DNA from 2 places in the Streptomyces sp. NPDC044033 genome. Region 2 is predicted to be linked to the other one. Evidence: riboswitches for the same ligand, from Rfam matches in the RefSeq annotation. Region 2 holds a riboswitch; the other holds the start of a gene.
The links. Region 2 has a riboswitch for thiamine pyrophosphate ahead of thiO (glycine oxidase ThiO). Riboswitches for the same ligand answer to the same signal wherever they lie in the genome.
Positions count from the first base shown of each region.

Region 1 (4,407 bases), on a different contig from region 2:
ATCTTCGCGGCGTTCTACGTGCCCTTCCTCGCCACTTTCGTGGCGTTGATGCTCGCCGCGGACGACGGCGCGTGGCGGGTGCTCACCTTCCTGGTGCTGACGGTCGTCAGCGACACCGGTGCGTACGCGGTGGGCTGGAAGTTCGGCAAGAACAAGCTCGCGCCGCGCATCAGCCCCGGCAAGACGCGCGAGGGCCTCGTCGGCGCGGTCGCCTTCGCGATGGTGGCGGGCGCGCTGTGCATGCAGTACCTGATCGACGACGGGACCTGGTGGCACGGGCTGCTGCTCGGCTGCGCGGTCGCGGCCAGCGCCACGCTCGGGGACCTCGGCGAGTCCATGATCAAGCGGGATCTCGGTATCAAGGACATGGGCACGCTGCTGCCCGGGCACGGCGGGATCATGGACCGGCTGGACTCCCTGCTGCCCACCGCGCCGGTGGTGTGGCTGCTTATGGTGATCTTCGTCGGCAGCGGCTGACCTGCGCTTTTCCCGGCCAGGGGTTCGTTGTCCACAGGGCGGCGGACCCCTTTCCGGTTGTCTGCCACACTGGATGGACCATGCCTGTACCCGGAGAACTCACTTTCGTCGCGCCGCGCGGAGCCAAGAAGCCGCCGCGGCATCTCGCCGACCTCAGCCCCGCCGAGCGCCGCGAGGCCGTGGCAGCGATCGGCGAGAAGCCGTTCCGCGCCAAGCAGCTGTCGCAGCACTACTTCGCCCGGTACGCCCACGACCCGGCGCAGTGGACCGACATCCCCGCGACGGCGCGCGAGAGGCTGGCGGCCGAGCTGCTGCCGGAGCTGATGAGCGTGTTGCGGCACATCTCGTGCGACGACGACACCACCCGCAAGACGCTCTGGAAGCTGCACGACGGCACGCTCGTCGAGTCCGTGCTGATGCGCTATCCGGACCGGGTCACCATGTGCATCTCGTCTCAGGCGGGCTGCGGAATGAACTGCCCGTTCTGCGCCACCGGCCAGGCCGGCCTGGACCGGAATCTGTCCACCGCCGAGATCGTCCACCAGATCGTCGACGGTATGCGCGCCCTGCGCGACGGCGAGGTGCCCGGTGGTCCGGCCCGGCTCTCCAACATCGTCTTCATGGGGATGGGCGAGCCCCTGGCCAACTACAAGCGCGTCGTGGGCGCCATCCGCCGGCTCACGGACCCCGAGCCGGACGGGCTCGGCCTCTCGCAGCGCGGCATCACCGTCTCCACCGTCGGGCTCGTCCCCGCGATGCTGCGCTTCGCCGACGAGGGCTTCAAGTGCCGCCTCGCGGTCTCCCTGCACGCCCCCGACGACGAGCTGCGCGACACGCTCGTGCCGGTCAACACTCGGTGGAAGGTGCGCGAGGTCCTCGACGCCGCCTGGGAGTACGCGGAGAAGTCCGGCCGCCGCATCTCCATCGAGTACGCGCTGATCCGCGACATCAACGATCAGGCGTGGCGCGGCGATCTGCTTGGGAAGCTGCTCAAGGGCAAGCGTGTGCACGTCAACCTCATCCCGCTCAACCCGACGCCCGGCTCCAAGTGGACCGCGTCGCGTCCGGAGGACGAGAAGGCGTTCGTCGAGTCGATCGCGGCCCACGGCGTGCCCGTGACCGTGCGCGACACACGGGGCCAGGAGATCGACGGGGCCTGCGGACAATTGGCCGCTTCCGAGCGCTGATATGGTGCTTTCGCACAATTGAACAATCCGACAGGGGAGCGCACAGAGCGCTGAGAGTGCGGCCCGGCCGCAGACCCTCGGACCTGATCCGGGTCATACCGGCGTAGGGAGTCAGCTCACTCATGAACAGCAATATCCGGCGTGCCATCGGCGCCGCTGCCGTCGGTGCCCTCGGCGTCGCCACGCTCGCCGCCTGCGGCGGCTCCGGATCGTCGGCGTCGGACGCCAAGACGGTCACCCTGGTCTCGCACGACTCGTTCAACGCCTCGAAGCCCGTGCTCGCCGAGTTCACCAAGAAGACCGGCTACAAGGTCCAGGTGGTCAAGAGCGGCGACGCGGGCGCGGCCGTCAACCAGGCGATCCTCTCGAAGACGCACCCGCAGGGGGACGTCTTCTTCGGCGTCGACAACACCCTCCTCTCGCGCGCCCTCGACAACGGCCTGTTCACGCCGTACGCGGCCAAGGGGCTGGACCGGGTACCGCACGACCTCCAGCTCGACGCGGCAGCGCACCGGGCCACCCCCGTCGACACCGGGGACATCTGCGTCAACTACGACCGCGCGTACTTCAAGGACCACGGGCTGGCACCGCCGCAGTCCTTCGACGACCTGGTCAAGCCGCAGTACAAGAACCTCCTCGTCACCGAGAACGTCGCCACCTCGTCCCCCGGACTCGCCTTCCAGCTCGGCACCGTCGCCAAGTACGGCGAAGACGGCTGGCAGAAGTACTGGAAGAAGCTCAGGAGCAACGGCGTCGAGGTCGTGGACGGCTGGGAGCAGGCGTACAACCAGCGGTTCTCGGGCTCCGCGGCAGGCAAGAAGGCCAAGGGCGACAAGCCGCTCGTCGTCTCCTACGCCTCCAGTCCGCCCGCCGAGGTGCTGGATGCGAAGCCGCAGCCGAAGGAGGGCCCCACCGGGGTCGCGACCGGCACGTGCTTCCGGCAGATCGAATTCGCGGGGCTGCTGAACGGGGCGAAGAACGCCAAGGGCGCCAAGGCGCTCCTCGACTTCCTGGTGAGCAAGGAGTTCCAGGAGGACATGCCGCTCCAGATGTTCGTCAAACCGGCGAACCAGGACGCGAAGCTGCCCGAGGTGTTCACGAAGTACGGCGCGAAGATCTCCGACCCCGAGACCCTGGCCCCGGAGCAGATCGCCAAGAACCGTGAGCAGTGGGTCAAGTCGTGGTCGTCGCTCGTCCTGAAGTAGAGCCCCCGGGCAACGCGCCGGACGGCACCGCTCCCGGCCGCGCGGCGGCGGATCGCCGGACCGCCGCGCGCGGGGCCGCGGCGCGGCTCGCGCTGATGGCCGTGCCGCTCGCGTTCTTCGCCGTCTTCTTCGCCTACCCCGTCGCGGCGATCGTGGCCCGGGGGCTGAAGGACGGCGGGCACTGGCAGTTCGGCCGGATAGCCGATGTGCTCAGCGACCCGCAGATCGGGCACGTCCTGTGGTTCACCACCTGGCAGGCCGCCGCGTCCACCGCGCTGACCCTCGCCCTCGCGCTCCCCGGCGCGTACGTCTTCGCCCGCTTCGACTTCCCCGGCAAGCAGGTGCTGCGCGCCGTGGTGACCGTCCCCTTCGTCCTGCCGACCGTCGTCGCGGGCTCGGCGTTCCTGGCCCTGCTCGGCCGCGGCGGACTGCTCGACGAGATGTGGGGTGTCCGCCTCGACACCACGGTCTGGGCCATTCTCCTCGCGCACGTCTTCTTCAACTACGCGGTCGTCGTACGGACCGTCGGCGGCCTGTGGGCGCAGCTCGACCCGCGCCAGGAGGAGGCGGCGCGGGTGCTGGGCGCCGGGCGCTTCGCGGCCTGGCGCAGGGTGACGCTCCCCGCGCTCGCGCCCGCCGTGGCGGCCGCGGCCCTCATGGTCTTCCTCTTCACCTTCACCTCCTTCGGCGTCATCCAGATCCTCGGCGGCCCGCGCTACGCGACGCTGGAGGTGGAGATCTACCAGCAGACCGCGCAGCTCCTGAACCTGCCGACGGCCGCCGTGCTCTCGATCACGCAGCTGCTGGCGGTGGGCGTGCTGCTCGCCGTGCACGCCTGGACCGTACGGCGCCGGGAGTCGACGCTCCGGCTGGTCGACGCGGCGCAGACATCGCGGCGGCCGCGGGGCGCGGGGCAGTGGGCGCTGCTGTCGGGGGTGCTGGCCAGTGTCGCCCTGCTGATCCTGCTGCCGCTGGCCGTGCTGGTGCAGCGTTCCTTCGACGGGCCCGACGGCTACGGCCCGGCCTTCTACCGTGCCCTCGAATCGGCCGCCGACAACGGCGGCACCTTCGTCGTCGCGCCGCTGGAGGCGATCGGCAACTCGCTCTCCTACGGGCTCGCCGCCACGGCCATCGCCGTGGTCATCGGCGGGCTGGCCGCAGCAGCCCTGACGCTACGGGGCGGGGCGAAGGGCGGGGCGAAGGGCACGGGCCGGCTCGTACGGGGCTTCGACGCGCTCCTCATGCTGCCGCTCGGCACCTCCGCCGTGACCGTCGGCTTCGGTTTCCTCATCACCCTCGACAAGCCGCCGCTGGACCTGCGGGACTCCTGGATCCTGGTGCCGCTGGCCCAGGCGCTGGTGGGCGTCCCCTTCGTCGTACGGACCATGCTCCCGGTCCTGCGCGCGGTCGACGCGCGGTTGCGGGAGGCCGCCGCGGTGCTCGGGGCGTCCCCGCTGAGGGCCTGGCGGGAAGTGGATCTGCCGCTGGTGGGGCGGGCGCTGGCGGTCGCGGCGGGGTTCGCGTTCGCGGTCTCGCTC
Region 1 is NZ_JBWKFF010000010.1:204,998-209,404, forward strand. It holds gene AC07AB_RS19830 (phosphatidate cytidylyltransferase) at 1-477, shown strand, start outside; gene rlmN (dual-specificity RNA methyltransferase RlmN) at 558-1,664, shown strand; TPP riboswitch at 1,687-1,791, shown strand; gene AC07AB_RS19840 (thiamine ABC transporter substrate-binding protein) at 1,787-2,869, shown strand; gene AC07AB_RS19845 (ABC transporter permease) at 2,965-4,407, shown strand, end outside.
Region 1: another riboswitch for thiamine pyrophosphate. It lies ahead of AC07AB_RS19840 (thiamine ABC transporter substrate-binding protein); the one in region 2 lies ahead of thiO (glycine oxidase ThiO).

Region 2 (4,407 bases):
CGGCGCCGGTCGCCCCGGCCCCGGCGGTGCCTGTCGCGGCTGAGCCCGCTGCGGCGTCCAGGAGTCCTGCGGCATCGGTGGTGTCTGTGGCACCTGTGGCGGACATGCGGCGGTTTCCCCCCGGGTCGGCGGTGTACGGGCCGTGGCGCGCGGCCCCGGCCCGTACACCGGACGGTCGGACATGTAACTGATGTGCGGCTGCGGGCTGATGCGCCTACGGACGGATCAGCCGGCGAGCGGCGTATTCGGCGGGGGTCGGGCGGCGAGCGCCCAGGCCCGGTGTGCTCAGACGGCGAGCGCCTGGGCTCGACGCTTCACCTCCGTGCCACGATTCTCCCGCAGGGCCTGCGCCGGCGTGCCGGGCAGGGTCGGGTCGGGGGTGAAGAGCCACTCCAGCATCTCCACATCACTGAAGCCGTCGTCCCGCAGGAGCGTCAAGGTGCCGGCCAGGCCCTTGACGACCTTGGCGTCGCCGATGAAGTCGGCGGGCACCTGGAGCACCCTGTTCTCGCCACGGCGCACCGCGATCACCTGGCCTTCCTTGACCAGCTGCCGGACGCGCGTCACCTCGATGCCGAGCCGTTCGGCGATGTCGGGCAGGTTGAGCCAGGCGGGGACGAGAGCATCGGTCTTTGCGTCAATCTCGGTCACAGGACAAGCCTGCCATCTAGGACTGACAGTCGGTAGCCGGGAGGGCCCGAGGGCGCGGAGCCCGTGTCGCGTCCCGGCCGGGCGCTCGCCGCCCGGGACACGCGCCGGCCCGCCCGGAGGCCGAGACCGGGCCCTCAGTCCCTCAGGCCGCCGGCCTCTCAGCCCCTCAGACCGTCGCGGACTTCAGCGGCACCGACGGGTCCGCGGCCTGCCGCTGGTCCAGCCGCGCGCCGCGCTCGATGAGCTTGCGCCCCTGGGCCAGGTCACGGGGGCGGCCCACCGCGAGCAGCGCGACCAGGACGCCCTCGCGCAGCCAGCACACCGACCAGGCGGCGGTGGCGGGGTCACCCCGCCACAGGAGTTCGTCGGCGGCGGCGTGGTGCCCCGCGTACTGCACGAACCGGCCGAACTGCTCGGACCAGAAGTAGGGCACCGGGTCGTACAGTGGCCCCTCGGCCTCGCCGCGTGCGATGTTGGCGGCGACGGTGCGCGGTCCCTGGAGCGCGTTGTCCCAGTGGTGCACCAGCAGCCGCTCGGCGTAGCGGGCGGACGGGAAGGAGGCGCAGTCGCCGACCGCGTAGACGTCCGGCAGGCTGGCGCGCAGCCGCTCGTCGGTGACCACGGACCGGTCCGCCGCCAGCTCGATGCCGGTCCCCGCCAGCCAGCCGGTCGCGGGGCGCGCGCCGATCCCGACGACCACCGCGCCGGCCGTCAGCCGGGTCCCGTCGTCCAGCAGCACGCTGCCCTCCGAGACGGAGACGACCCGGGCGCCGGTGAGCAGTTCGGCGCCGCAGTCCGCGTACCAGTGCGTCATGTGGACGGCGACCTCCGCGGGGAGGGCGCCCGCGAGCGGCCGCTCCGCGGCCTCCACGACGGTCACCTTGCAGCCCGCCTCGCGCGCGGCCGTCGCGAACTCCGCGCCGATCCAGCCGGCCCCGACCACCACGATGTCGTGCTGGTCGGCGAGGATCGGGCGCAGCCGCACCGCGTCGTCCAGAGTGCGCAGCAGGTGGACGCCGGGGACGCCCTCGCTGCCGGGCAGCGCGACGGGCTCGGCGCCGGTGGCGATGACGAGCCGGTCGTAGGGCTCGGGGCCGTCGGCGGTGTCCAGGACGCGCTCCGCGGGCCGCAGCCCGGTGACCTCGCGGCCGAGTCGCAGGTCGATGCCGAGGGAATCGAAGTCCACCTCGAAGGCGGAGCCCTCGGCCTTGCCGAGCAGCACGGCCTTGGAGAGCGGGGGTCGGTCGTAGGGCTGATGGGGCTCCGCGCCGAGCAGCGAGATGGCGCCGGCCCAGCCCTGTTCGCGGAGGGCGACGGCGGTCTGTACCCCGGCCACGCCCGCGCCGACGATCACGACGCGACGCCGGTCACTGGTGGTATTCGTCTGATCGCTCACCAGCTCACTGTATGGCTGCGGGCATGGTGTGCCGGAGCGTCGCGCAGAGAGATCTCCACCACAACCGGGGCCCGCGGCGGCCCGGTTGCGCGCCTGTAGGAGCGCGGTTCCGTATCGGACACTCCCTTTCGGCCGATTCGGGGCGCGTACTAGGGTGACCGGGGTAGAGCACTCGCGGGAGCCCGGGCGGACCGGGCTGAGAGGGAGGCTGGACGGCCTCCGACCGTACGAACCTGATCCGGGTCATGCCGGCGAAGGGAGGGGCTGGACACCCATGCACGCGTCTCCGTCAAAGCCACCGGGGTCGGCGCCCCCGGCGCCCTGCGGCACTCTCGATGTGCTCGTCATCGGCGGCGGCATCATCGGCCTGGTCACCGCCTGGCGCGCTGCCCAGCGCGGGCTGCGCACCGCCGTCGCGGACCCCGAGCCAGGCGGCGGCGCAGCCCAGGTCGCGGCCGGGATGCTGGCCGCCGTCACCGAACTGCACTACGGCGAACAGGATCTGCTCGCCGCCAACCTGGCCTCCGCCCGCCGCTACCCGGCGTTCGCGGCCGAGCTCACCGAGGCGAGCGGCCAGGACATCGGCTACCGCGCGTGCGGCACGCTCGCCGTCGCCCTCGACGCCGACGACCGCGCCCACCTGCGCGAACTGCACGAGTTGCAGCAGCGGTACGGCCTCGACTCGCAGTGGCTGTCGGGACGCGAGTGCCGCCGGCTGGAGCCGATGCTCGCGCCCGGCGTCCGCGGCGGTGTGCGGGTCGACGGCGACCACCAGGCCGACCCGCGGCGCCTCGCGCGCGCCCTGCTGGTGGCCTGCGAGCGCGCCGGAGTCGTCTTCCACCGGACCGAGGCGCGGCGCCTGACGGTCGCGGCGGACCGGGCGACCGGCGCCGAGCTGGCCGACGGCGCCCGGATCGGCGCGGCCCAGACCGTGCTGGCGGCCGGCAGCCACAGCGCGCGCCTCGCGGGCGTGCCCGAGCACGTGGTGCCCCCGGTCCGCCCGGTCAAGGGCCAGGTCCTGCGGCTGCGCGTGCCCGGCCCGTACGCGCCGTTCCTGTCCCGGACCGTACGGGCCGTGGTGCGCGGCGGCCCCGTCTACCTGGTGCCGCGTGAGAACGGCGAGCTGGTCCTGGGCGCGACCACCGAGGAGCTCGGCTGGGACACCACCGTCACCGCGGGCGGCGTCTACGAGCTGCTGCGCGACGCCCACGAACTGGTGCCCGGCATCACGGAGCTGCCGCTCGTCGAGACCCGCGCCGGGCTGCGCCCCGGCTCCCCCGACAACGCCCCGCTGCTCGGCCCGTCCGCCCTGCCCGGCCTCCACATCGCCACCGGCCACCACCGCAACGGCGTGCTGCTGACCCCGTTCACCGGCGATGTGATGGCCGAGGTGCTGGCCGGCGGCGGGCTCCCGGCGGCGGCCCTGCCCTTCTCCCCGCAGCGTTTCCAGGCCCCCGCACCTCAGGAGCAGCCCGTATGACGCCCTCTTCGCCCGCCTCCGTCCGGCTCTCCCTCAACGGCGAGCCCCGCGAGATCCCCGCCGGTCTGACCCTGGACCGGCTGGTGGCCACGCTCACCACCGCGCACAGCGGCATCGCCGCCGCCGTCAACGAGAGCGTCGTACCGCGCGGCCAGTGGCCGGCCACCGCGCTCGGCGACGGCGACCGCGTCGAGGTCCTCACCGCGGTACAGGGAGGCTGACCATGACCGACACCGCATTCCTCGCGGCGGCCCCGGAAGCCGCGGCGGCCGGGGACCCGCTGACCATCGGCGGCCGCGTTTTCGGCTCCCGGCTGATCATGGGTACGGGCGGTGCGCCCAGCCTGGACGTGCTGGAGCGCTCCCTGCTCGCCTCGGGGACCGAGCTGACCACGGTGGCGATGCGCCGTCTGGACGCGACCGTGCAGGGCTCGGTGCTGTCGGTGCTCGCCCGGCACCGCATCCAGGTGCTGCCGAACACCGCGGGCTGCTTCACCGCCGGCGAGGCCGTCCTCACCGCGCGGCTGGCCCGCGAGGCGCTCGGCACCGACTGGGTCAAGCTCGAAGTGGTCGCCGACGAGCGCACCCTCCTGCCCGACCCGATCGAGCTGCTGGACGCCGCCGAGACCCTCGTCGACGACGGTTTCACCGTGCTGCCGTACACCAACGACGACCCCGTTCTCGCCCGCAAGCTGGAGGACGTGGGCTGTGCCGCGATCATGCCGCTGGGCTCGCCCATCGGCTCCGGTCTGGGCATCCGCAATCCGCACAACTTCCAGCTGATCACGGAGCGCGCGGGCGTCCCGGTGGTCCTGGACGCGGGCGCGGGCACCGCCTCCGACGCCGCGCTCGCCATGGAGCTGGGCTGCGCCGCGGTGATG
Region 2 is NZ_JBWKFF010000045.1:10,905-15,311, forward strand. It holds gene thiE (thiamine phosphate synthase) at 1-106, opposite strand, end outside; gene AC07AB_RS39490 (Rv2175c family DNA-binding protein) at 286-651, opposite strand; gene AC07AB_RS39495 (NAD(P)/FAD-dependent oxidoreductase) at 818-2,047, opposite strand; TPP riboswitch at 2,212-2,324, shown strand; gene thiO (glycine oxidase ThiO) at 2,322-3,527, shown strand; gene thiS (sulfur carrier protein ThiS) at 3,524-3,748, shown strand; gene AC07AB_RS39510 (thiazole synthase) at 3,751-4,407, shown strand, end outside.